4 regions of the Streptomyces sp. NPDC050548 genome follow, and region 3 is predicted to be linked to each of the others. Evidence: riboswitches for the same ligand, from Rfam matches in the RefSeq annotation. Region 3 holds a riboswitch; each other region holds the start of a gene.
What was found. A riboswitch is a leader RNA that binds a small molecule or an ion and turns the genes downstream of it on or off. The one in region 3 is predicted to bind cyclic di-AMP.
Positions count from the first base shown of each region.

Region 1: another riboswitch for cyclic di-AMP. It lies ahead of ACIBJH_RS27510 (NlpC/P60 family protein); the one in region 3 lies ahead of ACIBJH_RS23445 (transglycosylase SLT domain-containing protein).
Region 2: another riboswitch for cyclic di-AMP. It lies ahead of ACIBJH_RS44185 (M23 family metallopeptidase); the one in region 3 lies ahead of ACIBJH_RS23445 (transglycosylase SLT domain-containing protein).
Region 4: another riboswitch for cyclic di-AMP. It lies ahead of ACIBJH_RS31385 (peptidoglycan DD-metalloendopeptidase family protein); the one in region 3 lies ahead of ACIBJH_RS23445 (transglycosylase SLT domain-containing protein).

Region 1 is NZ_JBITGV010000010.1:255,040-262,183, forward strand. It holds gene ACIBJH_RS27500 (endonuclease/exonuclease/phosphatase family protein) at 22-882, shown strand; gene ACIBJH_RS27505 (hypothetical protein) at 884-1,348, opposite strand; gene ACIBJH_RS27510 (NlpC/P60 family protein) at 1,533-3,374, opposite strand; cyclic di-AMP (ydaO/yuaA leader) riboswitch at 3,383-3,556, opposite strand; gene ACIBJH_RS27515 (DUF1996 domain-containing protein) at 3,890-5,977, shown strand; gene ACIBJH_RS27520 (glyceraldehyde-3-phosphate dehydrogenase) at 6,062-7,144, opposite strand, start outside.
Region 2 is NZ_JBITGV010000027.1:23,380-30,523, reverse strand. It holds gene ACIBJH_RS44205 (helix-turn-helix domain-containing protein) at 1-297, opposite strand, end outside; gene ACIBJH_RS44200 (alginate lyase family protein) at 524-1,729, shown strand; tRNA gene ACIBJH_RS44195 (tRNA-Met) at 1,782-1,855, shown strand; gene ACIBJH_RS44190 (PP2C family protein-serine/threonine phosphatase) at 1,982-3,130, shown strand; cyclic di-AMP (ydaO/yuaA leader) riboswitch at 3,294-3,450, shown strand; gene ACIBJH_RS44185 (M23 family metallopeptidase) at 3,462-4,469, shown strand; gene ACIBJH_RS44180 (aldo/keto reductase) at 4,535-5,479, shown strand; gene ACIBJH_RS44175 (PrsW family glutamic-type intramembrane protease) at 5,486-6,790, opposite strand; gene trmB (tRNA (guanosine(46)-N7)-methyltransferase TrmB) at 6,840-7,144, opposite strand, start outside.
Region 3 is NZ_JBITGV010000008.1:218,080-225,223, forward strand. It holds gene ACIBJH_RS23420 (ABC transporter substrate-binding protein) at 1-86, shown strand, start outside; gene ACIBJH_RS23425 (carbohydrate ABC transporter permease) at 83-1,072, shown strand; gene ACIBJH_RS23430 (carbohydrate ABC transporter permease) at 1,069-1,935, shown strand; gene ACIBJH_RS23435 (LacI family DNA-binding transcriptional regulator) at 2,140-3,168, shown strand; gene ACIBJH_RS23440 (HAD family hydrolase) at 3,275-4,081, shown strand; gene ACIBJH_RS23445 (transglycosylase SLT domain-containing protein) at 4,196-4,663, opposite strand; cyclic di-AMP (ydaO/yuaA leader) riboswitch at 4,669-4,870, opposite strand; gene ACIBJH_RS23450 (CocE/NonD family hydrolase) at 5,102-7,096, opposite strand; gene ACIBJH_RS23455 (peptide MFS transporter) at 7,111-7,144, opposite strand, start outside.
Region 4 is NZ_JBITGV010000013.1:66,538-73,681, forward strand. It holds gene ACIBJH_RS31370 (Glu/Leu/Phe/Val dehydrogenase dimerization domain-containing protein) at 1-1,147, shown strand, start outside; gene ACIBJH_RS31375 (TetR/AcrR family transcriptional regulator) at 1,192-1,806, shown strand; gene ACIBJH_RS31380 (SGNH/GDSL hydrolase family protein) at 2,064-2,849, opposite strand; gene ACIBJH_RS31385 (peptidoglycan DD-metalloendopeptidase family protein) at 3,039-3,950, opposite strand; cyclic di-AMP (ydaO/yuaA leader) riboswitch at 3,955-4,117, opposite strand; gene ACIBJH_RS31390 (alpha-galactosidase) at 4,419-6,491, opposite strand; gene ACIBJH_RS31395 (AfsR/SARP family transcriptional regulator) at 6,613-7,144, opposite strand, start outside.

The DNA of each region.
Region 1 (7,144 bases), on a different contig from region 3:
CTCCCCTGGAAGGGAGCGGCCATGGGTGACATACGGGTGCGGTGCGCGACGTTCAACGTGCTGCACGGCCAGCTGATCCGGCCGGACGGCCACCCGGCCGCCGGCCGCCCCGAGGACCCCTCGGCACCCCTCGCCGAAGCCGTCGCGTCCCTGGACGTCGACGTGCTGGCCCTCCAGGAGGTCGACCGCTTCCAGGAACGCTCCGGCCGCCTCGACCAGGCGGCGGTCGCCGCCGCGGCGCTGGGCGCCCGCGACTGGCGCTACGCGACGGCCCTGCACAGCCGTTTCGTACCGGACCGTGGCTGGGTCACCGACCCGTCCCAACCCGCGCTGCGCGTCCACGGCCCCGCAGCCCTTGAGCCCGAACTCCCTTCCCAGGGCGTCGCGTTGCTGTCCCGGCTGCCGGTCCGCGAATGGCGGTCCCTACGGCTGTCCCCGGGCCCGCTGGCCGTGCCGTTGCGCGTCGCCGGGCGGGCCGCTCCGGTACTGGCCCGGGATCAGCCACGGGCCGCGCTGGCCGCCGTACTGGAAGGCCCGCAGGGGCCGTTCACCGCCGTGGCCGTGCATCTCTCGTTCGTGCCGGGCTGGAACATCGGCCAACTCCGCACCGTGCGCCGCTGGATCGCGGAGCTGCCCCAACCCCGGGTGCTGATGGGCGACTTCAACCTCTTCGGCGCTCTTCCCCGGATCACTCTGAACGCGACCGCGCCGCGTGGCTGGCGGAGTGCGGCCCGGCGGGCGACCTTCCCCTCGCACCGGCCGCTCGTCCAGCTCGACCACATCATGACGACGGGGCTCGCCGCGGACGCCGTGGGGGCGGTGGGCGCGCCGAGGGTGGAGATCTCCGATCACCGGCCGCTGGTGGTGGAGCTCTCGCTGTGAGTCAGTTCCACAGGGGGTAGGTCACGGTGTGCTGGAACTTGTCCGGCCGCGCTCCGGGGTACGTCAGGGTGATCTCGCCGTACTGCCGCAGCTGCGGATGCCGCTTCCAGGTCTGTGCGGAGTCGAGCCGCACGGTCACCGGGAAGGAGTGGAACTTGCCCGCCGCGCAATAGGGTTTGCAGTCGTTCACCCAGTTGACGCCCGTGGCCGTCGCGGAGTTGGCGTTCCAGGCGGTCCAACGCAGCGACGCCAGGCGGCTGTTGCCGTCGCCGCAGGCGAGCATGAAGTCGGCGGGACGCACCTCGGGATGCCAGAGGCAGTCGACCAGCACGGGGACCGCGGGCTGCCGCTGGGCGACCGGTTGCGCGTGCACCGTCGCCGGGGCCGCGGACGAGGTGCCCACGGCCGGCGCCAGCAGAGCGGCCGCACAGACCGTGACGACTCCGACCATGGTGTGTTTGTACATGTCCGCTCCCGGCCGCCCGTTCGTACCCGTCACTCCGCACCCGCACCGGCGGTGGACCCGCCTGCAGGGACACGGTCGTCGTCCGTCTCTCGTTCGACGCTACGACCGTGTCCTGGGTTCCACCACTCGTACAGAGCAACGACGCGGCCCGCCGGGAGTAGCGGGACGCATGTGACCCATTGGCTCAGGCGGGTCGTACGGCGCCCCGGATGGCGGCGGAACCGGCGTAGAAGATCGACTCCTCGCGTATCGGCGTGCCGGGGCTCGGCGCGTGGATCATCAGGCCGTTGCCGGTGTAGAGGCCGACGTGGTCGATGCTGTCGTAGAAGAAGATCAGGTCGCCGGCGCGGATGTCCGTGAGCGGGACGAGGGCGCCCGCGCCGGACTGTTCCTGGGCGGTGCGGGGGAGCAGGACTCCCGCCGCCTTCCAGGCGGCCTGGGTGAGGCTGGAGCAGTCGTACGCGTCCGGTCCCGCAGCGCCCCACAGGCAGGGCCTGCCGATCTGTGCGCGGGCGAAGGCGAGCGCGGTGGCGGTCTTGCTCTGGGCGCCGGCGTCCGGTGTGGTCGCGGTGGGCACGACTGCGGTGGGCGCGGGGCTCATGGCCGGGGCCGGAGGGAGCGGGACTTCGGGGGCCATGGCCGGAGGGGCGGGGGGCGCGGGCGCGACGGACGGGGCCGCGGCGAAGGAGACCTCGGGGGCGGGGGCGGCCGGCTGCCACTCCTGCTGCGGCGGGCGCCAGGACGGTTCCGGTGCGGGCTGCCAGTCGGGCCGGGCCGCGGGCTGCTGGGGGATGAGAGGTATTTGCCCGGTGGACCAAGCTGGTTGCTCGGCTACTGCGGGCATCTGTCCGGTGGACCAAGCTGGTTGCTCGGCTACTGCGGGCATCTGTCCGGTGGACCAAGCCGGTTGCTCGGTCACCGCGGGCATCTGGCCCGTGGACCACGTCTGTTGCTCGGTCACTGCCGGGAACTGGCCGGTGGACCACGGCTGTTGTTGGGTCACCGCGGGCATCTGCCCTGTCGCCCAGGTCTGTTGCTCGGTCACCATGGGCATCTGCCCGGTGGACCATGTGGTCTCCGGGGCGGACCAGGCCGTCTCCGGGGGTGGCCAGGTGGCGCCCGTCGGCGCGGTCTCGGTGCGCGGTGCGCCGATGGACGGGAGCAGGTCCAGGCTCGCGGTGAGCGGGTCGAAGGCCGGTGCCGGGGCGGTCGCGAACTGCTGCGGTGCCATGACGCGCGCGGGCGGCACGTCGACAGCGGGGGCGGGCGGTACCGGCGGCAGGTCGAGAATGGTCGCCGGAGGCATCTGCGACATCTGGGCCTGTGCCATCTGTGCGATCTGCGCGATCTGAGACATCTGCGGCACCTGAGACATCTGCGGCACCTGAGATATCTGCGGCACCTGAGATATCTGCGGCACCTGAGACATCTGCGCCTGAGGTGCCTGCGTCTGTGACATCTGCGGCATCTGTGCCATCACAGGAGACTGCTGTGTCTGCTGTGTCTGCTGTGTCTCCTGTGCGGCGGGAGGCAGCGCGGCGATGGGTGCTGCGGTCAACTCCGCTGCGGGGCCCATGAGTTGCGGGGCGGTGGACTCCGGTGCGGCGGTGGTCCCCATGGTCAGTTCGGCCACGGCGCGGCCGGGCTGCGCTTCGAGTTCGCGGCCGGTGCTCTGGGGCTCGGGACGTCGCTCGGACCGCTCGGGGCGGGATTCGGCCGGGCGGGCCGGGGTCCTGCCGGGCGGCAGCATCGCCGGTACGGTCGGGCCCAGTTGGGTGCGGGCGCGGTCGAACAGCTGCCGGGTGACGGCTTCGACGGCGGGGTCGGAAGGACGTGACGCGCTGGAGCGGGACTCGACACGCTTGCGCGGTTTCCCGGACATCGCACGTGTGGCGTTGTAGGTTCCGGAGTCCGTCTCGGCCCGGTCGTAAAGAGAGTTGATCCGCCGCTGGACTTCGTCGCGGGTGGGTCGGTCGTCCACGGTGGGGCCACTGCCTCCGGTGCGCGTGCGTCGTTCTGCCGGCATGGCAGACGTGCTCCTTCCGCTTCGCGCCTACCGGGTTAGCTGTCGGGTTCGGGCGTCGATCACGGAAGGTTTGCCCTACGGTCCTTGCCCTGAAGGGCAGTTGGACCGATTCACCCCAAGTTCGGTTGGGTCCCCGGCTCCGGCTGTCGCGAGCGACACGCCGGACTCGGCGCAAGCCGTGCGGCCCGGCGCCGATCGCCGGAGTAGGTCGTACGGCCTGACGCCAACTTAGCCAACGTGTGTGCCTCGTGTGAAGGTTGAAGCGCGATATGTCCGATACGTATTTGTGACCTTTACCTCGCCCTGGTGTGTCGAGGGGTCAGGGGCCCGTCGGGGCGGGTGATCCATAAGAGGTCGCTATGAATTTCTGGGACGGTTGAACACACCGGGACCGGGCTCCGTATTGGGTCGGGGGATTTCCATGCCGGGACGAGCCGGGCCGACCGATACGTGTAGGAGCAACTTCCTTGGCACGCAACACGCGCAGACGCCCCACAGGCGCACGACGCGCGACGATGGCAGCAGTCGCCCTGATGCTGGGCGGCGGAGGACTGATGGCGGCGAACGTCTACGCGTCGGCGTCCGAAGGTGGTTGGGGCGGTGACTCCGCCCAACAAGGGTCTCCGGACGCGGCATCGCGAGGCGCGACGATCGACTGCCCGGACATCGGTACCCAGTTGACGACGGTGCCCGACGAGGCGAAGACCGACGTCGACAAGGAACTCGCGAATCTGGACCAGCAGATAACCGAGGCCTACCAGAAACTTCAGGACTCCAGGGAGTCCATCCGCCAGGACGCCTCCTTCGCCGACAACGCGATCATGAATCCGTTGAAGGAGAAGCGGGCCGCGACCATCGGGCGGATCGACGACGCGATCGCACGCGTCGGGGACCGACCGGAAGGACTCGACGCGCTCGCCGCCTGCACCCTGATCGCGCCCACGAACGAGAACGGCGACCAGGGCGACCAGGACGGCAACGGCGACGACCAGAGCGCCAGTGCCAGTGCCAGTGCCAGCACCGGAGACCAGGGCGGCCAGGGACAGCAGGGTCAGCAGGGCCAGCAGCAGTCCACCAACGGGCCCGTCGCCTCGGACTACGCGGACATCACCTCCGTACAGCCGAATGTGAACGCTCCGCAGGAGCAGGCCGATGCCTCCCGGGGCACGTTCGTCACCGCCTGCGGGGTGAACGAGAACGGCCTGTTCAACTCCGACAACGTGATCGTCGCGCCCGGTGTCACCAACGGCGCCCACCACTTCCACGACTACATCGGCAACCAGTCCAACAACGCCTTCGCCAGCGACCAGGACCTCGCGAACGCCGACACCAGCTGCGAGAACCCGGGCGACAAGTCCACCTACTACTGGCCCGTGCTGCGCCTGCAGAACGGCAAGCAGGAGCGGGACGCCGACAAGCCCGGCGGCGGCACCGAGGGCAATACCGGTGAGATCGTCACGGCCAAGCAGGTCACCCTGACCTTCGAGGGCAACCCGCAGAGCAAGGTCGTCGCGATGCCGCGCCTCCTGCGCATCATCACCGGCGACGCGAAGGCCTTCGTCAACGGCCCGGCCAACGCCAACGCCTCCTGGAGCTGTACCGGGTTCGAGGACCGGCAGCTCAAGGACAAGTACCCGCTGTGCCCGTCCGGAAGTGACGTCGTGCGCACCTTCAAGTTCCAGAGCTGCTGGGACGGCCGCAACATCGACAGCGCCAACCACCGCACCCATGTGGCCTTCGAGGCCGCCGACGGCGCCTGCCCGGCCGGCTTCAAGGCCATCCCGCAGCTGGTGCAGCGGATCGTCTACGCCGTCGACGCGCCGAGCCTCCAGGACGGCGGCAAGACGAGCCCGCTGTTCGCGGTGGACTCCTTCCCGGAGCAGCAGCACAAGCCCGTCACCGACCACGGCGACTTCATCAACGTCTTCTCCGAGAGCCTGATGAACGACATGGTCACCTGCATCAACAGCGGCGAGAAGTGCGGCGCCGGCACGGACAACGACCCCGGAACGGGCGGCGGTTCGGGCTCCGGCGGGGGCGACGGCTCGGGTACGGCCGGTGGCTCGGGTTCGGGTGACGGATCCGGTACGGGCGGCGGTTCGGGTGAGCCGCAAGAGTCTCCCACGGCCACTGAATCCGCTACGGCGACGCCCACCGAGACCGCGTCCGACGAGCCCGCCGGAAACGGTGGCAACGACGGGAACGGCGGAAACAACGGCGACAACGGAGGGACCGGCGGAAGCGACGACCAGCCCACCGCCGAGCCCGAGACCAGCGCGCCGGACACCCAGACCACCGACCCCGGAGATCTGACGACCGCCGTGTCCGTCCCCAAGGCCGACACGAAGACCGAAGGGTCCAAGTCGACGGAGACGCAGGGGAGTTCGGACGACCAGACCGGCGGTCAGGTCGGCAGCCCCGTGGCGACACCGCCCGCCTCGTCCTCGGGCGGGGAGAGCTACGCCGCCGTAGGCCCGAACCAGCCGCAGGCTCAGGGCGGCCTGGCGGAGACCGGCGCGAACCTGTGGCCGGCGGCAGCCGGAGCGCTGCTGCTCGTCGCCGGATTCGTCGTGCTGTACCGGGGCAAGCGCAGCACTCGCTGACACCCCGCTCGGCTGTGACCGACAACGGCCCGGCCGCCCTCACCTGGGCGGCCGGGCCGTCGTACGTTCAGCGTGTTCCGGCGGTCAGACGGCGGGTGCCGGGTACGTCGGGTACTCGACCCCGGAGACGTGCTGGACGACCCGGACGACCTGACAGGAGTAGCCGAACTCGTTGTCGTACCAGAGGTAGAGGATCGCGTTGTCGCCGTCGACCTTGGTGGCGCCCGCGTCGATGATCGATGCATGCCGGGAGCCCATGAAGTCGCTCGACACCGCGTCGGGGGCGGTGGTGAAGTCGATCTGCCGTTTCAGCGGGGACGTCAGCGAGACGTCGCGGAGGTGGTCGAGGACCTCGGCGCGGGTGGTCTCGCGGCCGAGCCGCAGGCTGAGGATCGCGATCGAGACGTCCGGCACCGGGACCCGGATCGAGCTGCCGGTGATGGGCGCCTTGAGGTCCGGCAGCGCCTTGGCGACCGCGGACGCGGCACCGGTCTCGGTGATCACCATGTTGAGCGGCGCCGAACGGCCGCGCCGGTCGGCCTTGTGGTAATTGTCCAGCAGGTTCTGGTCGTTGGTGAACGAGTGGACCGTCTCCACATGGCCGCGCAGCACACCGTACTCGTCGGCCATCGCCTTCAGCGGCGGCACGATCGCGTTGGTGGTGCAGGACGCGCAGGACAGGATCTGCTCGTCCGGCTTGATGGTGTCGTGGTTGACGCCGTGCACGATGTTGGGGACGTCGCCCTTGCCGGGCGCGGTCAGTACGACCTTGTCGATCCCGGGTCGCAGATGCTGCGAAAGTCCTTCCCGGTCACGCCACTTGCCCGTGTTGTCGATGAGGATGGCGTCCTTGATGCCGTACGCCGTGTAGTCGACCTCGGAGGGGTCGCCCGCGTAGATCACCTTGATCTCGTTGCCGTTGGCGATGATCGTGCTGGTCGCCTCGTCGACGGTGATCGTGCCCTGGAACTGGCCGTGGATCGAGTCGCGGCGCAGCAGCGAGGCGCGCTTCACGATGTCCTGGTCGCCGCCCTGGCGTACGACGATGGCGCGCAGCCGCAGTCCGTTGCCCGAGCCGGCCTTCTCGATGAGCAGGCGGGCGACCAGCCGGCCGATGCGGCCGAAACCGTAGAGGACGACGTCGCGGCCCTCGCGGAACGCGATCTT
Region 2 (7,144 bases), on a different contig from region 3:
GGACAGCAGGCCGTACAGACCCTGCCCGAGCGGGGTCAGTTCGTAGTCGACGCGCACCGGCACGGACGGTGTGACCGTCCGCCGCACCATGCCGTCGCGCTCCAGCATCCGCAGGGTCTGGGTCAGCATCTTCTGGCTGACGCCCGGGATTTCGCGGCTGATGTGGTTGTATCGCATCGCGTCACCGTGGGACCCGAGGGTGCACACCGCCAGGCTGACCCACCGGTTGCTGATCGTCGAGAGCAGGGCCACCGCGGGGCAGTCGCGCAGGTACTCCTCGTACGCCTTCGTGGTCATCGTCGCTCCAGTCCCTCCCGCCAGGGAGTAACGCACTCAAAAGTGCCTACTTACCAGTCGATCGTAACTCACCTAGTATGCATTGAGTTGCCATTCGCAAATCCACGGGTACCTATCAGACATCCGTCCAGGGCGGGTGACCGATCGGCCCATCAGATCCTGCGCCCCACCGCCCACCGGGTCACGCTCACAGGGAACCGGTGCGGACAAGGCGGAGGTAGGACACATGAGGGCAGTGGCGGTGCTGGGCGCGTCCGTGGCCGTAGGGCTTCTCGCCTCGTGCGGGGCGGCGGACACCGGTACGCGGACCATGGCACGGGCGCTGCCCGCCGGCGCGGCGTTCACGCATCCCGGAGTGCTGGTCAGCAAGGCGCAGCTGGACGCCGTACGGAAGAACGTGGCGGCCGGGAAGCAGCCCTGGCTCAAGGCGTACTTCGGGATGCGGGACAGCAAGTACGGGTCGTACAAGTACACGGCGAAGCCCTACGCCGACGTCGACTGCCCCTGGAACGGCAAGGCCGCGCACGGGTGTGTCGAGGAGCGCGAGGACGCGATCGCGGCGTACACGCAGGCGCTGCTGTTCAGCATCACGGGCAAGGAGCACCACGCGCTCAAGGCGCGGGAGATCATGGACGACTGGTCGGCCAGGATGAAGGAGCACACCTCCGAGGACGCCGGGCTGCAGACGGCGTGGGCCGGGTCGACGTGGGCGCGGGCGGCGGAGATCGTGCGGTACGCGCCGGGGGCCGGGTGGCCGGAGGACCGGGTGCAGCGGTTCGCGACCATGCTGCGCACCGCGTACCAGCCCGAGGTGACGAAGGACCTGCCGGACTACAACGGCAACTGGGACCTCGCGATGACGGACGCGGCGATCGGTATCGCCGTCTTCCTCGACGACCACAGGGCCTTCGACGCGGCCGTCGCCCGCTTCCGCGACCGCGTGCCCGCCTACTTCTACCTGGAGAAGGACGGCAAGGTGCCGCTCACCCCGGCCCGCTCCACCGTCACCACTCCGCAGAAGCTCACGACGTACTGGTTCAAGCAGACCACCTTCAAGGACGGCATCGCCCAGGAGACCTGCCGCAACTTCAAGCACGTCGGGTACTCGCTCGCCGCCACCGGGCACATCGCCGAGACCGCCTGGCACCAGGGCGTCGACCTCTACGACGGCGTCAAGGACCGGCTCCGGGCGGCCCTCGAATTCCACTCCCGCTACCAGCTCGGCGAGGCCGCGCCCGCCTGGCTGTGCGGCGGCAAGGTCGACCGGAACATGGGGCCCGACCTGGAGGTTCCGCTCAACCACCTGGAGGACCGGCTCGGCATGAAGGTGCCCGCCGCGCACAAGCTCGCCGAGACGACCCGGCCGGCCGGCAGCGACGACCTCTTCGTCTCCTGGGAGACCCTCACGCACGCCGGTAACCCCGCCGACTGAAACGTGTGTGACATCGGACCCCGCGGATGGCGTATAGTTGCAATCACAACGGCGCGGGGTGGAGCAGCTCGGTAGCTCGCTGGGCTCATAACCCAGAGGTCGCAGGTTCAAATCCTGTCCCCGCTACTCAAGACTGAGGGCCGGAATCCGGAAACGGATTCCGGCCCTCAGTGTTTTCCCCCCGGTCGGCCCACCCCGCTCGCAGCCCTCCCCCCACCGGGAAAAACTGGAGGCGTGGAGGAGGGTCCGTATGTGCGAGCCGGCGGGCGCCTGCCCGGCGATCCCGTGCCCGACCCCGGTCTCGGTCCCGGTCTCGGCCCCGACGAGGAACGGCGGACCGCCCGCGTCCTCGCCCTCGTCCGCCGGCTGCCCGCCCTGCTGCTGATCGTCGGGGCCTGCTACGACTACCTCACCCCGCAGGACTTCACGGCGGCCCCCTTCTTCACCGCCGCCCCGCTCGTCGCCGCCCCCCTCTACTCCCGACGCGGCACCGTCCTCACCGGCCTCGCCGCGCTCGTCGTCGTCCTCGCCGTCCACATCAGGCTCGGCATCGTCCTGCGCATCGACGCGGTCACCGAGGTGGCCACCGTGGCGACGGTCGCCGGTCTCGCCGTCCTCATCAACGCCCTCGTCCGCCGCAGCAGCGAACAGCTCGCCTCCGTACGCGAGATCGCCGAGGCCGCCCAGCGCGCCGTACTGCCCGAACCGGCCGAGCGCATCGGCGGGTTCGAGATCGCCGCGCGCTACGAGGCCGCGCAGGAGGGCGCGTTCATCGGCGGCGACCTGTACGCGGTGCAGGACACCCCGCACGGCGTACGGCTGGTCGTGGGCGACGTACGCGGGAAGGGCATGGGCGCGGTCGCCGCCGTCGCGGTGGTCATCGGGGCGTTCCGGGAGGCCGCCGAGCAGGAGAGCACCCTGGAGGCGGTCGCGCAGCGGCTGGAGCGGGCGCTCGCGCGCGAGGGCACCCGGCGCGACGGGCTCGACGCGTTCGAGGGGTTCACCACGGCCGTCCTCGCCGAACTCCCGCACGGCGACGGCGTCTTGCGGATCGTCGACCGGGGCCACCCGCCGCCGTTGCTCCTGCACGCGGACGGCACCGTGGACACCCTGCTCGTCAAGGAGCCCGCACTGCCGCTGGGGATGGGGGAGTTGGGGTTCTGGCCCGACCGGGCCGAGGAGTTCGCGTTCCCCGGCGGCGCCACCCTGCTCCTGTACACCGACGGTCTGTCCGAGGCCCGGGACTGCCACGGCGTGTTCTACGACCCGGGGGAGCGGCTGGCCGGGCGGACCTTCCGCAGCCCCGAGGCGCTGCTCGGCCTCCTCGCCAAGGAGGTGCGCCGCTACTCCGGGGGCGGGATGACGGACGACATGGCGATGATCGCCGTACGCCGTCCATGACCGGTCGACGACCGGTCAACTCACCCGTTTTTCGCCGTTCGTGGGCTCTTCGTCCTGCAAGGAAAGGTTAATGATCAAGCGAACGGGCTTGGAAACGGGCGCCCGTGTCTATTAACGTTCGATAACGCAGCACGGTCGTCCCAGCCGTCACAAGAGACAGCTCCGTGCGCACGCGCCGAATCCCGCGAGGGAACCGGGGAACCACCACTTGGGGTGAATCGCACGTCGACAGTCGTGGGAACACGACCGGTTTACGCGCGTAGGAGACCTTCCTGCTCCGAACCCGTCAGCTAACCCGGTAGGCGAGAAGGAAGGAAAGGAGCACGCCCACGTGGCGTCCAACCAGGCTGCCCCAGAAGCCCCGTTCGTCTACGGCGGTTTCCGCCCCGACGAGGGCCCCTGGGAGGAGTGGAACCCCAGCGCGGAGTCCGTTCTTCCCAACCGCGGCAAGCACCGTGTCGCCAAGCAGCGTGGTGGCGGGGGATTCGCCCGCAGCTCCACCGTCCTGGGCGTCGGTGTCATAGCCGCCGTCAGCGCCGGCGGGATGGCCAGCGCGAACACCGGCAAGCCGCCGGTCTCGATCTCCATGCCGGACCTGCCCAACGTGGGCCACCTGCTGGACGACTCCTCCAGTACGCCGAAGGGTTCCGCGACCGCGCTCAGCAGCGTCGGCGTGACCACCACCGAGACCGCCAAGGGCACCTCGGACGCGGGCGAACTGCTGCGCAACCGGATCATGGAACAGGCCGAGCTGCAGCAGCTCCAGGTCGACGGCAAGTCCCAGGCCGCCGCCGAGGCCGCCGTCGCCAAGCAGGTCGACGCCGCCGCCGCGAAGGCCGAGCAGGACGCCGCGCAGAAGGCCGCCGACGCCAAGAAGGCCGCGGAGGCCGCCGCCAAGAAGAAGGCCGAGGCCGCGAAGCTCGCCGCCCTCGCCAAGCAGTACACGCTGCCGGTCGCCTCGTACACGATCACCGGCACCTTCGGCCAGGCCGGCTCCATGTGGTCCTCCGGCTACCACACCGGACTCGACTTCGCCGCCCCCACCGGCACGCTGATCAAGGCCATCCACAGCGGCACGGTCACCGAGGCGGGCTGGGCGGGGTCCTACGGCTACCGCACGATCCTCACCCTCGACGACGGCACCGAGCTGTGGTTCTGCCACCAGTCCTCGATCAACGTCAGCGTCGGCCAGAAGGTCGCCACCGGTGACGTCATCGGCCGCGTGGGCGCCACCGGCAACGTGACCGGGCCGCACCTCCACCTTGAGGTCCACATCAACGGCGCCGCCACCGCCAGCGACCCGGCGCCCTGGCTGCGCAGCAAGGGCCTCAACCCCTGAGGTCCCCGAGATCTCTGGATCACCCGTTGGAATATCCGGTTCCGGTCCGGCAGTTGAGGTAGAGCATGACTTCTCTTCGCAAGCTGGGCCGGTCCGACCTGGAGATCTTTCCGCTGAACCTCGGCGGCAACGTGTTCGGCTGGACCGCCGACGAGGCGACCTCCTTCGCCGTGCTCGACGCCTACGCCGCCGCGGGCGGCAACTTCGTCGACACCGCCGACTCCTACTCGGCGTTCGCCCCGGGCAACCAGGGCGGCGAGTCCGAGACCGTCATCGGCAAGTGGGTCAAGGCCCGCGGCAACCGCTCCGACGTCGTCATCGCCACCAAGGTCAGCCAGCACCCCGACTTCCCGGGCCTGTCCGCCGCCAACATCAAGGCCGCCGCCGAGGCCTCCCTGCGCCGCCTGGACACCGACCACATCGACCTCTACTACACCCACTTCGACCAGGTCGAGGTGCCGGTCGAGGAGATCGTCGGCGCGCTCGACGAGCTGGTCAAGGCGGGCAAGGTGCGGCACATCGCCGCCTCCAACATCTCGCCCGAGCGCCTTCAGGCCTCCCTCGACTTCTCCGACCGCGAGGGCCTGGCCCGCTACGTCGCGATCCAGCCCCACTACAACCTCGTCTCCCGCGACACCTACGAGGGCGAACTCCGGGACGTCGCCGAGCGCAACGGCCTCGCGGCGCTCCCCTACTTCGCCCTCGCGGCCGGCTTCCTCACCGGCAAGTACCGGCCCGGTACGACCGTGGACAGCCCGCGCGCCGGACGGGCCGCCGGCTACCTCGCATCCGAGCGCGGCCAGAAGGTCCTGACCGCCCTGGACGAGGTCGCCCGGGCCCACGACGCCTCCGTCGCGACGGTCGCCCTCGCCTGGCTCGCCGCCCAGCCCACGGTCGCCGCCCCCATCGCCTCCGCCAGGAGCCTGGAGCAGCTGCCCGACCTGCTCGCCGTGGCCGAACTGGCCCTCACGGACGCCGAGATCGAGCAGCTGACACAGGCGTCGGCCTAACGGGCGTCAGGACCGGTACGGGTTGTACACGGGAGTCCCGTACGACCCGTACACCGGCCACGGCGGCACCACCACCGGCACCGGCGGCGCGATCCGCCGCGCCGCGTACTCCAGCGCGGGCCGCGCCACCTCCCGCAGTTGCCACAGCTCGTGCAGCAACTCCCTTTCCCGTACGGCGAAGTCGGCACCGGCGCGGCCCCGTGCGGCCCGGTACCGCAGGAACGCCAGGGAGGTCGCGCAGGCCTCGTAGCGGGCCACCGAGCGGGCCGCCGGGCGGCCGAGGCAGTGGCCGGCGTACTCGCGGGCCAGCCGGCGGGCCCGCATCGAGCCGAGCACGAACGGTTCGCTCGGGGTCAGCCAGCCCGCGAGCACATACACCGGCAACTCCTCGCGCACCGCGCGCAGTTCACGCTGCCGAGTCCAGACCGCGAGCCAGGTCAGCAGGCCGAACGCGGGCACCATGAAGAGGCCGTAGACCTCGAAGAAGCCGTACTGGCCGAAGGTCGAGGAGCCGTTCCAGACCGCGTGCATGCCCATCGCGAGCAGCAGTCCGGTCAGTGGGAGCAGGACACGCCGGACATGGCGCCGGTCGGGGAAGCGGGCGGCGAGGCCGAAGCCGATGCCGGTGAGGACGGTGAACAGGGGGTGCGCGAACGGGGACATGACGATGCGCACGAAGAACGTCGCCGCCGTCACGGAGGTGAAGCCGCGGTCGCCGGTGAGCTGGTCGGTGCCGAAGGCGGTGCCGAGGTAGAGGATGTTCTCGGTGAACGCGAAGCCGGTGGCGGTGACCCCGGCTATCACCACCCCGTCGACGATCCCGGTGAAGTCCCGTCTGCGGAACAGGAAGACGAGCAGCACGGCCGCCGCCTTCGCCGACTCCTCCACGATCGGCGCTATCACCGTCGCGCCCAGGGTGTCCGCGCCGCTCGGGTCGGCGGTCGCCGTCGCTATCCATCGGGTGGCGAAGCTGTTGGCCACGATCGCTATCAGCGCGGCGGCGCAGGCCCCCCAGGCGAAGGAGAACAACAGGTTGCGCCAGGGGCCGGGGTCGACCCGGTCCAGCCAGCGGAACGCGGCGACCAGCAGCGGCACGGGCAGCACGGCGAGCCCGAGACCCACCAAGAACCCTTCCGTACCGGTCTGTTGGCGGACGAGGGCGAGGATGACGAGCCCGGAGAGCGCGAGCAGCGTGATCAGCGCGCCGTAACGGACTCCTGTCCGGTGCCACCAGCGCCCGCGCGGCACGTGCCCGGGCACACCACCGGCCGGGTGGCCGGGGTGCGGTGGGTACGGCGAATACGTGGCCACGGCATCGACCCTAACGAGGTAAGGGCACGGCCCGCGAGGGAGCCTGGCTTCAGCGCTGGTCGTCGTGGGGTACGCGACGGAACAGCAGATCGTTCACGACATGACCCTTGTCCAGTCCCTGCCCCTCGAAACGGGTCAGCGGCCGGAAGTCCGGACGCGGCGCGAAATCGCCGTCGGGTTGGCTGTTCTCGAAGTCCGGGTGCGCGCCCAGCACTTCGAGCATCTGTTCGGCGTACGGTTCCCAGTCCGTCGCGCAGTGCACGGTCGCCCCGGGCTTGAGCCGGGTCGCGGCCAGCGTCAGGAACTCCTCCTGGATCAGCCGCCGTTTGTGGTGCCGCTTCTTCGGCCAGGGGT
Region 3 (7,144 bases):
CCCAGTTCGACACCGCGCTCGCCACCATGCAGTCGGCGACCTTCACCGACATGAAGAAGCAGGGCTTCAAGGTGACCGAGGCATGACCGCCACTCCGCTCAAGGGCTCCGACCGCGCGTCGGCCGGGCCCTTGGCGGACGGCACCGCCACCACCGTCCGCCCCCGCAGCCCCCGCCGCCGTGGCCGTAGCGCGCCGTACTGGTTCCTCCTGCCGGCCGTGCTCCTGTTCGCCGCCTTCACCGTCGTACCGATCGGGTACGCGGTGTGGCTCAGTCTCCACAAGGTCCAGGTCAAGGGCATCGGCCTCGGCAAGGGCGCCCGCCAGCAGGTCTGGAACGGCATCGGCAACTACACCGACGTCCTGCACGACTCCGAGTTCGGCCACAGCGTCCTGCGCGCCTTCGGCTACGGCCTGATCGTCATCCCCACGATGCTCGGTCTGGCCCTGGTCTTCGCGCTGATGCTGGACACCCCGCGGGCGCGCAGCGCGAAGTTCGCCCGGCTCGCGATCTTCCTGCCGTACGCCGTCCCCGGCATCATCGCCGCCCTGATGTGGGGCTTCCTCTACCTCCCGACGGTCAGCCCCTTCTACTACATCCTGCGCGAGTTCAACCTCCCGCAGCCGGACCTGTTCGACGGCGGCAACCTGTACCTGTCCTTCGCGAACATCGCGGTGTGGGGCGGCACCGGCTTCAACATGATCGTCATCTACACGGCCCTGCGCTCGATCCCGCAGGAGATCTACGAGGCCGCGAAGATCGACGGTGCCTCCGACCTGAAGATCGCCCTGCGGATCAAGATCCCGATCGTGCTGCCCTCCCTCGTGCTCACGTTCTTCTTCTCGGTCATCGCCACCCTCCAGGTCTTCACCGAGCCCATGGCCCTCAAGCCGCTGACCAACGGCCTCTCCGGTTCCTGGAGTCCGCTGATGGCCATCTACGACAGCGCCTTCCTCAGGTCCGACATCTACGGCGCGTCCGCCACCGCGGTGGTCCTGGCCCTGGCGACCTTCGTGGTCTCCTTCACGCTGCTGCGCGTCTCCGACCGCTACACCCGGGAGGACCGGGCATGACCCCCCTCACCCTCACCGCCGTCGACACCAAGCCCAAGCGCACCGCCTGGGTGCCCACCCTGGTGCTGATCCTCGGCTCGCTGTACTGCCTGATCCCCGTGGCCTGGGTGGTCATCGCGGCCAGCAAGGGCCACGGCGAACTCTTCTCCACGTTCACCTTCGCCCCCGGCACCGGATTCCTCGACAACCTCAAGGAGCTGAGCTCCTACCGGGACGGCATCTACTGGGAGTGGATGGTCAACTCCCTGTTCTACGCGGGCGGCGGCGCCCTGCTCTCCGCCGCGGTCTCGGCCGCCGGCGGCTACGCGCTCGGCCGATTCGCCTTCAGGGGACGGGAGTTCGTCTTCAAGCTGATGCTGGCCGGCGTCCTCGTCCCGAGCATCGTCCTCACGGTCCCGCAGTACCTGCTCCTCTCGAAGCTGGGCCTGGCCGACTCGTACTGGTCGATGCTCCTCCCGTCGATCCTCTCCCCGTACGGCGTCTACCTCGTCCGTATCTACGCGGCGGCCTCGGTGCCGAACGAACTCCTCGAAGCGGCCCGCATGGACGGCGCGAGCGAGTGGCGGATCTTCTCGCGGATCGCGGTGCCGATGATGATGCCGGGCCTCATCACGGTGTTCCTGTTCCAGTTCGTCGGCATCTGGAACAACTTCCTGCTGCCGTACGTGATGCTCGCGGACGACAACAAGTTCCCGCTCACCCTGGGCCTTTACACCCTGCTCAACCAGGGCGCCTCCCAACCCGCCCTCTACACCCTGGTCATCATGGGCTGCTTCCTCGCGATCCTGCCGCTGATCGCGCTCTTCCTGGTGATCCAGCGCTTCTGGTCCCTGGACCTGCTGAGCGGCTCGGTCAAGGCGTGAGCGCTCCGCTGGGGGCGCGGTGATGGGCCGTAGCTCGGCTGCCGCGCCGTCGTGGCTGGTCGCGCCCACGCGGCGGTAGCGGCAAATCAAACGCAGCCCCGCGCCCCCATAGGGCGTTGCCGAACCGCTGCCGACTTCGCACGGCATGCCCAGGAACCGCGCAGCCTCCCCCCACAGCCGGCCGCCCCATCACGAACGAGGACCATGACCACCAGCTCGAACGGACGCCGCAAACCGCCCACCATCCACGACGTGGCCCGGGAGGCAGGCGTCTCCCGGGGGACCGTCTCCCGCTTCCTGAACGGCGGCCACTACGTCTCACCGGCCGCGCGCACCGCCGTGGAGACGGCGATCAGGAAGACGGGCTACGTCGTCAACCGGCACGCCCGCTCCCTGAGCACCGGACGGTCGGACTCGGTGGCGTTCCTCCTCACCGAGCCGCAGGAGAAGTTCTTCGAGGACCCCAACTTCAATGTCCTGCTGCGGGGTTGCACCGAACACCTGGCCCGCCACGACATCCCCCTGCTCCTGATGCTGGCCTCGTCCAGGGACGACCGCCGCCGCCTCACGAGGTACATCACCTCGGGCCACGTGGACGGCGTACTCCTCGTCTCCAACCACAGCGGCGACCCGGTCGCGGCCGAACTCCGCGACGCCGGCATCCCGTTGGTGGCCTGCGGCAAACCGCTCGGCCCCGCCTCCAAGTACAGCTACGTGGCCGCGGCCGACCGCGACGGCGCCCAGGAAATGGTCCGCCACCTCATCTCCCGCGGCAGACGCCGCATCGCCATGGTCACCGGCCCGCTGGACGCCCCCGGCGGCCCCGACCGTCTGGCCGGCTACCGGGACGTCCTCACCGAGGCAGGCCTCCCGCACGACCCGACCCTCGTGGTCGAGGGCGACTACCGCCGCGCGGGAGGCGAGGAAGCGGCCCGCAGACTCCTGGCTCAAGCCCCCGACATAGACGCGGTGTTCGTGGCGTCGGACCTGATGGCCCTCGGAGTCGTCAACACCCTTCAACAATCCGGCCGTTCGGTCCCGGATGACATCGCTGTCGGAGGCTTCGACGACTCGGCGGCGGCCACGGCGATCACCCCGGCCCTCACGACCATGCGCCAGCCCTACGACCGCATCAGCGCCGAGATGGTCCGCATGCTGCTCGCGCAGATCGCCGGCGAGGACACGGCGGGCGTGATCCTGCCCACCGAACTGGTGATCCGGGAGTCGGCATAACCGCCGTAACTGTCAAACCAACCGGAACTCGGGTCAACGGATGTGAAGGCAGCGGCCGTCCGGTTCGTGTCGAGTCGGTGGGGCGTTCCATCCGTATTCTCTGATCATGGCCGCACCCCTCGCATATGCACTGATCGCCACCGACCTGGACGGGACGCTGCTGCGCGGCGACGACACGCTTTCCGACCGGTCCCGCATCGCACTCGCGAGGGCGGCGGCGGCCGGCGCCCGGCACCTGGTCGTCACCGGCAGGCCCGCCCCGAGAGTGCGCCCGCTCCTCGAAGACCTCGGCAGCAGGGGGCTCGCGGTGTGCGGACAGGGCGCGCAGTTGTACGACGCCGGCGCGGACCGGCTGCTCTGGTCGGTCACCCTGGACAGGGAGTTGGCGGAGACCGCGCTCGGCAAGATCGAGGCGGAAGTGGGCCAGGTGTACGCGGCGGTCGACCAGGACGGGGTGGACGGCCTCACCCTCATCGAGCCCGGCTACCTGATGCCACACCCCACGCTTCCCGCGGTGCGGGTCGGCAGACGCGACGACTTGTGGTCCGAACCGATCAGCAAGGTGTTGCTCCGTCACCCGGCCCTGGAGGACGACGAGTTGGCGTCCACGGCGCGTTCGGTGGTCGGTTCCCTGGCCTCGGTCACCATGTCGGGCCCCGGCACCGTCGAACTCCAGCCACTCGGCATCACCAAGGCGACGGGCCTCGCCCTGGCGGCCCGCCACTTGGGCCTGACCCCGTCCGACACCATCGCCTTCGGCGACATGCCGAACGACATCCCGATGTTCGACTGGGCGGCCCACGGAGTGGCGATGGCCAACGCCCACCCCGAACTCAAGGCGGTGGCCGACGAGGTGACGTCCTCGAACGAGGACGACGGAATCGCGCTGGTCCTGGAAAGACTCCTCAGCTGAAGAGTCTTTTAGGGGCGCGGGGCTGTGTCAATTTGCGGCTCCGCCGCGCGGGCGCGACCAGCCACGACGGCGGTGCCACTCAAAACACAACCCGTCATGGCTGGTCCCACGTTTCTAGTAAGCCCCGTACACGTTGTCGATCGACCCATAAACCGCCGCAGCGTAATTGCAAGCAGCCGTGATGTTCGCAACCGGGTCATACGGATCGAACGAAGTCCCGGCAACGTGATACGCGTTGAACGTCGGGTCGATCACCTGGAGCAGCCCCTTGGACGGCGTACCCGCCGCCGCGTTGGAGTCCCAGTTGTTGATCGCGTACGGGTTCCCGGACGACTCACGGATCACGTTGCGGTAGATCCCGTTGTACGTCCCCGGAATCCCCTTCTGCGCCATGATCGCGAGCGACTCACGGATCCACCCGTCAAGGGTGTTGGGGTACCCGGCGACCGTGGTCGACGAGGTCGTCGCGGCCGACGCGGTGGTCGCCCCCACGACGGGCAGGGCGAGGATCGCGACACCGGTACCGGCGACAACGACACGGCGGACAAGGCGGGCGCGGCGGGACTGAGCGGATGCAGGCATGACGAGGTTCCTCTCCGTCGCCTGCGAGGTGAGCTGTCGGGTTCGGGCTGGGAGGTGCCCGGCCACGCCCTCACGGACGTGACTTAACCCCGAGCCGTCCCGGTCGTGGTGACCGGTCCGGCGACTTACCTGGGTCCCCCGCTCCTGCCGTGCGAGAAGTTCGTGACTGGGATGCCGGGCGGCGGCAGGATTCGGCGTTCCGCTCGACAGGCCCGGAAACTATGCGAGAGCACATGTCCGGAACAAGTGGCGGAATCACACCTAACCCCTATTGACCTTGGTCTGAGGCGTATGGGGCACTTGATCCTTTGCGTAAGCCAAGGTTCAACTGTCAATAACCGCAAGGGGAAACGTAAAAACACAGGACCACAGGTCACGCACAGAAATACGTGACCCAACTCACGGCAGGATGAAGAGCGGCAAATCGGGCATTCAGCCTCAACTGGCAGTTCTCGGAACCTTTTTCTCCCAAGTGCGGTGGAAGATCACCTCGTCGCCCTCGGTGCAGATCACCTCGTTCGAGGTAATAAAGTCCGTTTCGTCGCAAGTAATCTCCGACCGCGTCTGCACGGTCGTGTCCCATCCGAGCTCCGGCCGATGCAGCCGGATCGTCCAGTCGGACCGCGTACGGGCGGACAACGGATCCGACTCGTCGATCGTGTACGTCTCCAGCGCGTCCTCGGTGAACTCAAGCCCGTCCGGATACACACGCGTGCCCCCGTACCGGGGATCCACCTCCAGCCGCCACTCGCCCTTCGCCACATCCCGCACGACCAGCCGCTCGGGCCGCGGCTCGTCCAGCGTGGCCGGGTAGTTGACCCCGATGGGCGCGGCCTCCTCGGGCTCGTCGAACCTAATGGCAGGCCCCAACTCCTGCTCCCGAACGGGGAGTTCCATCGCACTCCCCTCCGGATCCAGCGTGAACCCCGCCCCCGACTCCGGCTGCGGCCAGATCCACGGCCAGTACGCCGACGACACGGCGAGCCGGATGCGATGCCCCGGCGGAAAGGCGTGCCCGATGGCGTTCAGCTCGAAGGTCACGTCCTCCGTGGCACCCGGCGTCCACGGCACCGCCAAGTCCCGCCCGTACCGGGCCGACAGGTTCAGCACACCCCGGGTGACCAGCGTCGAGGAACCGTCCGGAGCGACATCGCACAGCCGCGCGATCACCTGCCCGCGCGGCACACCGCAGGTCAGCCGCAGCCGCACCCTCGGCCGCCCCAGCACCCATGTGTCGGCCGGCACCTCGAACTCGAAGCACGCCGACCGCGCGTCCTCGTCCCGCTGGTCCGGCGGCAGATCGGCGTCGTTCCCGAACGGGAAGAAACGGCCCGCGTCCACACCGGTGTGCATGGGGGAACGGACAAGGACGGGCGCGCCCCGGAGGCCGTACGTCGTCGTCTTCACGTGCGGCGAGGGCCACGCGGGCTCGCCGACCCAACGGCCCGGCAGGGTGTCGTAGACCGTGGCCGGAGGATGCGATTCGCTGACGTAGGCGCGCAGGAGCGGATCGGTGGCCACCCCCGTGTCCTCGCCCTTCAGCCAGTGGTCCCACCAGCGCAGCGTCTCCTGGAGGAAGCCGATCGCGGGTCCTGGCGGCAGCCCCCGGTCCGGGTACTGGTGGGACCACGGGCCGATCAATCCGCGCACCCGCTCCGGCGGGAGGTGCTGGACGAGCCGTAGGACCGTGTCGCGGTACGGGTCGTGCCAGCCGCCCACCGCGAGGACGGCGGCGTTGATCGCGCCGTAGTCCTCGCAGACGCTGCCGTGCTTCCAGTAGTCGTCACGGAGCTGGTGGGCGAGCCAGGTGTGGATGAACGGGTCGATCTGTTCGAGGCGCTTGAGCCACATGTCGCGCCAGACCAGGCCCGCGTACTCGGGGTCCGGCGGGCGCGCGACGAAGGCGAGCATGGTGGCCGCCCAGGCGTGCAGGTCGACGGCGAGGGCCGAACCGCCCATGTAGTGCACGTCGTTGTCGTAGCGGTCGTCGGTCGAGCAGACGGTGACGATCGCCTTCAGGGGTTCGGGGGCGAGGGCGGCGATCTGGAGGGAGTTGAAGCCGCCCCAGGAGATCCCGAACATGCCGACCTTGCCCGTGCACCAGGGCTGCGCGGCAAGCCAGTTGACGACCTCGACGCCGTCGGCCAGCTCCTGGGCGTCGTACTCGTCGCCGGGCGCGCCCTCGCTGTTGCCGTGGCCCCGGACGTCCACGCGGACGGAGGCGTAGCCGTGGCCCGCGTACCAGGGGTGGCGTTGGGCGTCCCGTGGCGCGGTCCAGTCGGTCAGGCGGTACGGGAGGTATTCGAGGAGCGCCGGTACGGGTTCGTCCGTCAGCGGGCGCCACACGCGCGCGTAGAGGCGTGTTCCGTCCGCGAGAGGGATGCGGATGTCCTCGTGGGCCGTCTCGTGGGGGAAGGACGTACGGATGCGCATGGGGACCCCTGGGTTCAGTGGACCGGGTGCATGGTGCGGCGCAGCCAG
Region 4 (7,144 bases), on a different contig from region 3:
CGACCACGTCACCGGCCGCCGGGGCTTCCTGGTCGTCGACCGGCTGGTGCGCGGGGTGTCCAGCGGCGGGCTGCGGATGCGGCCGGGCTGCACCCTCGACGAGGTGGCCGGACTCGCCCGCGGCATGACCATGAAGGAGGCGCTGCACTACGACCCGGCGGGCCGGTACATCCCGCTGGGCGGCGCGAAGGGCGGCATCGACTGCGATCCCCAGGACCCGGTGTCGTACGGCCTCCTCGTGCGCTATCTGCGGGCCATGCGGCCGTACGTCGAGAGTTTCTGGACGACGGGTGAGGACCTCGGGCTCAGCCAGGACCTGGTGGACCGGGCCGCCGCGGAGGCCGGGCTCGTGTCGTCGATCCAGGCCGTGTATCCGCTGCTCGACGACGAGGCCGCGGCGCGGCGGCGGCTCGCGGACGCGTTCGCGGTCGAGGTGGACGGGATCGGTCTCGACGAGCTGGTCGGCGGCTGCGGGGTCGCCGAGTCGGTGCTCGCGGCGCTGGACCGGGCGGGCGTGCCGTACGCGGGGACGCGGGTCGCCGTGCAGGGTCTGGGGACCATGGGTGGGGCCACGGCACGGTTCCTCACGCGCGCGGGGCTGACTGTGGTGGCCGTCGCCGACGTCAAGGGGACGATCGTGAACCCGGCCGGGCTCGACGTGGACGCGCTGCTCGCGGCGCGGGACGCGTACGGCACCGTGGACCGGTCCGTGCTGCGCCCCGGCGACCGCGAACTCCCGGACGGGGACTGGCTGTCCGTCGAGGCGGAGGTGCTGGTTCCGGCGGCGGTGTCGTACGCCGTCGACACCACGAACCAAGCAGCTGTCACCGCGCGCTGGATCGTCGAGGCGGCCAACATGCCGGTGCTGCCGGAGGCGGAGGAGCTGCTCTCCGCGCGCGGGGTCGTCGTACTGCCGGACGTGGTCGTGAACTCGGGGACGAACGCCTGGTGGTGGTGGACCCTGTTCGGCGACATCGGCGCGGACGCGGACGAGGCGTTCGCGCACACCCGGCGTTCGATGCGCGCCCTGATCGAGCTGATGCTGGCCCGCGCGGAGGCCGACGGGACGACACCGCGCGCCGCCGCGCACGCCATCGTCGCCGACCGGCTGCCGGTCATCGCCGAGCGGTTCGGCTGGTACCGGTGAGGCACGGGGCAACGCGTTCGCGGGCCACGGAATAGGGTGGCCGCGTGGCGAGAGTGCGGTTGAGTGTGGCGGAGCGGCGTGCGGAGTTGCTGCGGGCCGCCGTGGAGCAGATCGAGGCGCGGGGTGTGGCGGCGGTCAGGATCGCCGACGTGGCCTCGGCGCTCGGGGTGAGCAACGCGCTGGTGCTCTATCACTTCTCGACCAAGGAGAAGCTGGTCGCCGCCGCGTTCACGTTCGCCGCCGAGGACGATCTCGCACATCTGCGCAAGCTTCTCGGCCGCCGTACGACCGCGCTGCGCCGGCTGCGGGCGGCGGTGCGCTGGTACGCGCCGACCGGGCAGGCCAAGGGCTGGCGGCTGTGGATCGAGGGCTGGGCGGCGGCGCTGCGCGAACCCGCGCTGCTGGAGGTGACGCGCGATCTCGACCGGCAGTGGAAGCGGGCGCTCGCGGAGGTCGTCGCCGAGGGAGTGATCGCGGGCGAGTTCCACTGCGCGGACCCGAACGCGGCGGCCCTGCGCCTGACGGCCCTCCTGGACGGCCTGGCCGTACAGATGACGGCTTACGGGGGCGCGGTGTCGCGGACGCGGGCCCTGGAGTGGGTCGACGAGGCACTCGCGCAGGAACTCGGCCTGGAACGGGCGGCGTTGACGACGCCCTGACCCGCCCCTCCGTGGACGGCGGCCCGTGGATCGGTGCGGCCACGCGCGCGCGGACGCACCGATCCACGGCACCTGGGCGCCCTGCGTGTCGGCCGCGGCCACGCGCGGACGCACCACCCCGGCCGAAGGAACGCGCGCCGTCACGTGCGGCCACACGCGTGCGGACGCACCGCGGTCGTCGTCGCCGCGCTCGGTCTCACGACACGTGCGGCCACACGCGCTCGAACGCGCCGGCGCCCCGCGAGCCCTACGCCCCGTCAAGCCACCCAGTCGATCCGCATCTTGATGTCGTCGGGCGACAGCGCGCCCTTGGCCTCCACATGGTCGCCGGAGGACTCGCCGCGCAGTCGGCGGCCGATCCACGGCACCAGGTACTCGCGCGCCCAGTGCACGTCGTCGCGGCGAATGTCGAGCGTGCCGCGCGGCGGAAGCGGCGGCCAGGGCTGGTCGGGGTCGGCCGGGACCTCGACACCGAGGACCTGACCGGCGCGGAGCGCCACGCGCGTGTGGCCCTCGGGAGAGAGGTGGAGCCGGTCGCCGTCCCAGGCCCGCCGGTCCTGGACCGTCTTGAGGGACCACAGGTCGAGCACCGGGCAGCCGTAGCGGTCGGCGATGGCCCGCACATGTCCGTTGTAGGTGGCGATCTTGCCGCGCAGATGCTTGAGCACCGGCACACCGCGGGTGTCGAAGCCGGTCGTCACCAGGACGGTGCCGACGGCGGAGGTGAGGTCGGCGACCGCGCGTTCGAAGCGCTCGGCGACCTCGTCGGGGTCGGTGCCGGGCCGGATGATGTCGTTGCCGCCCGCGCAGAAGGAGACCAGGTCCGGGCCGATCTCCTTGGCCCGGGTGAGCTGGTCGGCCACGATCTGGTCGAGCAGTTTCCCGCGCACGGCGAGGTTGGTGTACTCGAAGTCGCCCTCGGGCCGCCGGTCCGCGAGCAGTACCGCGAACCGGTCGGCCCAGCCGACCATCGCCCCGTCGGGCCCGGGGTCGCCGACGCCCTCGGTGAAGCTGTCCCCCACCGCCACGTACGACCCGATCACTGATCTGTTGTCACTCTTCGAATCGTTAGCCACAGCAACCATAATTCACCTTGGACTGTGACCTACGCGATCGTATTTTGGGGTTGACGAGCGGTGAGATAAGCCACTTGTAAAGGGTTGTCCAAAGTCGGAATAAGCCCCTGGCCAGGGGCGTTGACCCCGGGAACTGCCCTGCGCCGGGCCCCGACGTCAGCCGACGGTGACGCCGTGCGAGCGGAGGTAGGCGACCGGGTCCACGTCCGAGCCGTAGTACGGAGTGGTCCGGATCTCGAAGTGCAGGTGCGGGCCGGTGACGTTGCCGGTCGCGCCGGAGAGGCCGATCTGCTGGCCCTCGGTGACGGTCTGGCCGGCCGAGACGGACAGCTGCGACATGTGGGCGTACTGCGAGTACTCGCCGTCCGCGTGCCGGATGACGACCTCGTTGCCGTAGGCGCCGTCGTAGGCCGCCGAGACGACCGTGCCCGCGGCGACCGCCTTGACGGTGGTGCCGGTCGGGACGACGAAGTCGACGCCCGTGTGATAGCCGCTGGACCACATGCTGCCCGCGACGTGGTAGCCGGTGCCGATGGTGCCGCCGGTCACGGGGAGGGTGTATCCGCTGGAGGTGCTGGTGGTGTCGGCGCTCTGGGTGGCGGTCGACTTCTTCGACGACGAGGAGGAGGACGACGACGAGGACGAACCGGCCGACGATCCGGACGACTTGGTCGTGCTCGTCGTGGCCTTCTTGCCGAGGGAGAGCTTGAGGCCCGGGTGGATCAGCGACGGGTCGGCGCCGATGGCCTCGCGGTTGTCCTGGTAGATCTTCTTCCAGCCGCCGGTGACGTCCTGGTCCTCGGCGATCTTCGCGAGCCAGTCGCCCGCCTTCACCGAATACGTCTTCACGCCTTCGGTCTTCGCGGTCGCCGCCTTCTCCGTCACCGTTTTCTCGGCGACCGGAACCGACTGAACGGCCTTTTCCGGAGCGGAAGTCGAAGGGGCGGCATGGGCGCCGGTGGCCCCCATGAGCGGAAGGGCGAGCGCGGCGCCGCCGGTTCCGGCTGCGGCTATCGAGCGGCTGAGGCGCTGGGACTTGGGGCGGCGGTGCTTACCCTTCGCGGGCATGACGAATTCCTCTCCGGCGCCTGCGGGGTGAGCTGTCGGGTGCGGGCTGGAGATGCCCGGCCGCGCGCTGGTCGCGGCTTTACCCCAAGCCCGTTCCGGAGACCGGAACAGGCGTCCTACCTGTGGGTCCCCCGCTCCTGCCGCATACGGGTGGGTGTGTGCGGAGTCCGGTCGGCGGCAGGATTGGGCGTCCGTCCGGATTGGTGGCGAACGTAAGCGAGGAAGACGCAAAGGGACAAGCAGGAGGTTCCACGGTTTTGGGTTTCTTGTGACTTCCTGTGGGAATTCACAGTCACCCTCCGTGAATTCCCACAGAACTTCCCCCTCAATTACCCTGGAAAAGCACGTCAATTACGTGAACATGACCAGCGACGTACGGTCACGGGTATGACGCTGCTCACGTACAAACTCTCAGGTTCCCTTATTCCAGAGCGAGTTGTAACGAAGGCTGCAATTCGGGCAGAAGGCTCAGATGCGACGCAGCCGGAGAACCGTCGCATCGAGGTCACCGCGCAACCCTGTCCGCAGCCCGTGGTGCAACAGGACGGCACCCCGGTGGACTTCACCCGTTTCGAGGCATTCGTACGACGCCGTCGGGTCGAGCCCGCGCAGCCGGAGCGCCGGTACCGGCTCGCCGTAGTGCTGCGCCTGGAGCAGGGCGAGGACGACGCTCTCGTCGCCGCGCGTGTACTGCACGGCGCTCAGTCCGCCGGTCGGCGGGCGCAGCCGGTGGAGGTCGCCGCGCTGCACGAGCGGCCGAATCTCCTTGTAGAGGGCGATCCACTCGCGGGCCTCGGCGAGTTCCTCCTCGGTCCACTCGGAGAGGTCGCCGCCCACGCCGAGCACCCCGGCCATGGCGCTCACGAACCGGAAGCGCAGGCTGCTCACCCGGTCGTTGAGCTGGGTGTTGGGGCTGTCGGTGACCCAGGCGGCCATCACGCGCGCGGGGTGGATCTGGCTGAAGCCATGCTGGATGGCGAGCCGGTCGAGCGGGTCGGTGTTGTCCGAGGTCCACACCTGGTCGGTACGGCTGAGGATGCCGAGGTCGATCCGGCCGCCGCCGCCCGAGCAGGACTCGAAGGCCACACCGGGGTGGGCCTCCCGCAGCCGGTCCAACAGGGCGTACAGGGCGCGCACATGGTCGACCCAGAGGCGCTGCGGATAGGCGTCGCCGGGCCAGCCCGCGTCGGTGAAGCAGCGGTTGAAGTCCCACTTCACATAGTCGATGGGGGCGCTGGAGAGGAGCCCGTCGAGCTGCTCCCAGAGATACTCCTGGACGTCCTCGCGGGCGAGGTTGAGGACGAGCTGATTGCGGAACTCCGTCCGCTTTCGTCCCTCTTGGTACTGCACCCAGTCCGGGTGGGCGCGGTACAGGTCGCTGTCCGGGTTGATCATCTCGGGCTCGACCCAGATGCCGAACTGCATGCCCAGGGAGTGGACGCGGTCCGCAAGAGGCTTGAGGCCGGCGGGGAAGCGGTCCGGGTTGGGGGTCCAGTCGCCGAGTCCGGCGCGGTCGCTGGTGCGGGCGCCGAACCAGCCGTCGTCGACCACGAACAGCTCGACGCCGGCCGCCGCGGCGCGCTGCGCGAGCACCTCCTGCTGCTCCTCGGAGATGTCGAACTGCGTGGCCTCCCAGGAGTTGTAGAGCACCGGGCGGTCCTTGTCCGCGTCCGGGACGACGTACGTCCGCTGGTAGGCGTGCCAGGTGCGGCTGGCGCCGCCGAAGCCGGCGTCGCTCCACAGGGCCGCGAAGAGGGGTGTCGTGAAGGACTCCCCGGGCGCGAGGCTCAGCAGCCCCGACTCGTCGTACCCGGCGCCGCCGGTGATCTGCACGCGCGCGTCCGGGAGTTGGGCCACGGCGATCCGCCAGGACCCCGACCAGCCGAGGGCGCAGCCGTAGACCTCGCCGCGTTCCTCGGTCGCGTCGGTGTCGAGCGCGACCCAGGGGAGGTACTGGTGTCCGGTGTGGCCGCGGCGGCTGCCGATGACCTTCTCACCGTAGGTGAGGGGGGAGCGCACCAGCCGTGACTCGGCGGCCCAGCGTCCGTGCACGTGCGACAGCTGCCACTCCTCGCGGTCGGGCAGGGTCCAGGTCGCGGAGTCGGCGCGCAGCAGCTCCAGCGGCTCGGTCCCCTCGTTGTCGAGGACGGTCCAGCGTTCCACGACGTCGCCGCGCGTGCGGTAGTGCAGGGTGATCGTCAGTCCGGCGTCGCGGAAGCGGAGCCGCAACTCGTCGCCGTCGGTGTCGTAGCGGTCGAAGGTCCACTCGGTGCCGCGCCGCTCGGCCGTGCGCACCGACAGGGCGGGGCGGACGAAGCGGGGGCCGCCCTCGACCGGGTACTCCTCGTGTCCGTCGAGCGGGGACTCGAAGGAGGAGCCGCCGGGGAGCGGGCGGGCGGCGAGTTCCTCGGCGTCGGCGAGCGCGATACGGGGACCCCAGTGGAGATGGAGCAGTTCGTCGCGCTCGGTGAGATGGACGGCGTAACTGCTCGTGGGTCCGGACAGCACCCACGTACGGCCGTTCTCGGCGGTCTCCAGCATCAAGTCCCTCACAGATTCGAACAAGTCCACTCAAGCGCCAACATCATCAATGGTGCGGGACCTGCGAGGCAACGCCTGTGGAGAACTCATAACCTGTGGAAACCCGTGTCACGCGTCCGGGTCAGCGATGCCGGCCCGGTCCGGTCAGCACTCCGCTGAAGCCGGCCAGCACGGAGGGGTTGTCGACGAGCCAGGCCCGTACCCGGTCCGCCCCGTGCCCGTCGGCCGGACCGGACCGGAAACAGGTGTCCAGGGTGTCGAGGAGGGCGCCGACCGCGCGGCGGGCCAGTGGTTCGCGCACCCGGTCGTGGGCCTTGGCGGCGCGGTCCCTCCACATCCGGGTCTCGTCGGCCGCCGAGGGGGTCGGCGGGCCGAACGCCGCGACGACCGTCAGACCGAGGGCGGACATCGCCCTGCGATCGAGCGGTGCCGTGGAGCTGTCCCACACTCCGGCGAAGATCGTCCGGGCCTCCGGGAAGCGGTCCCCGTGGAAGGCGAGCGCTCCGCGCAGGATGGCCGCGGCGGCGCGGACGTCGTCCGCGCCCAGTTCGTCGGCGAGCCGCGCCACCTCCGCGAGCCGGTGTTCGGCCGTCGCGATCGCGCCCTCCCCGATGTCCAGGCACACGATCCGCAGCGCGGTGTAGGCGTAGAGG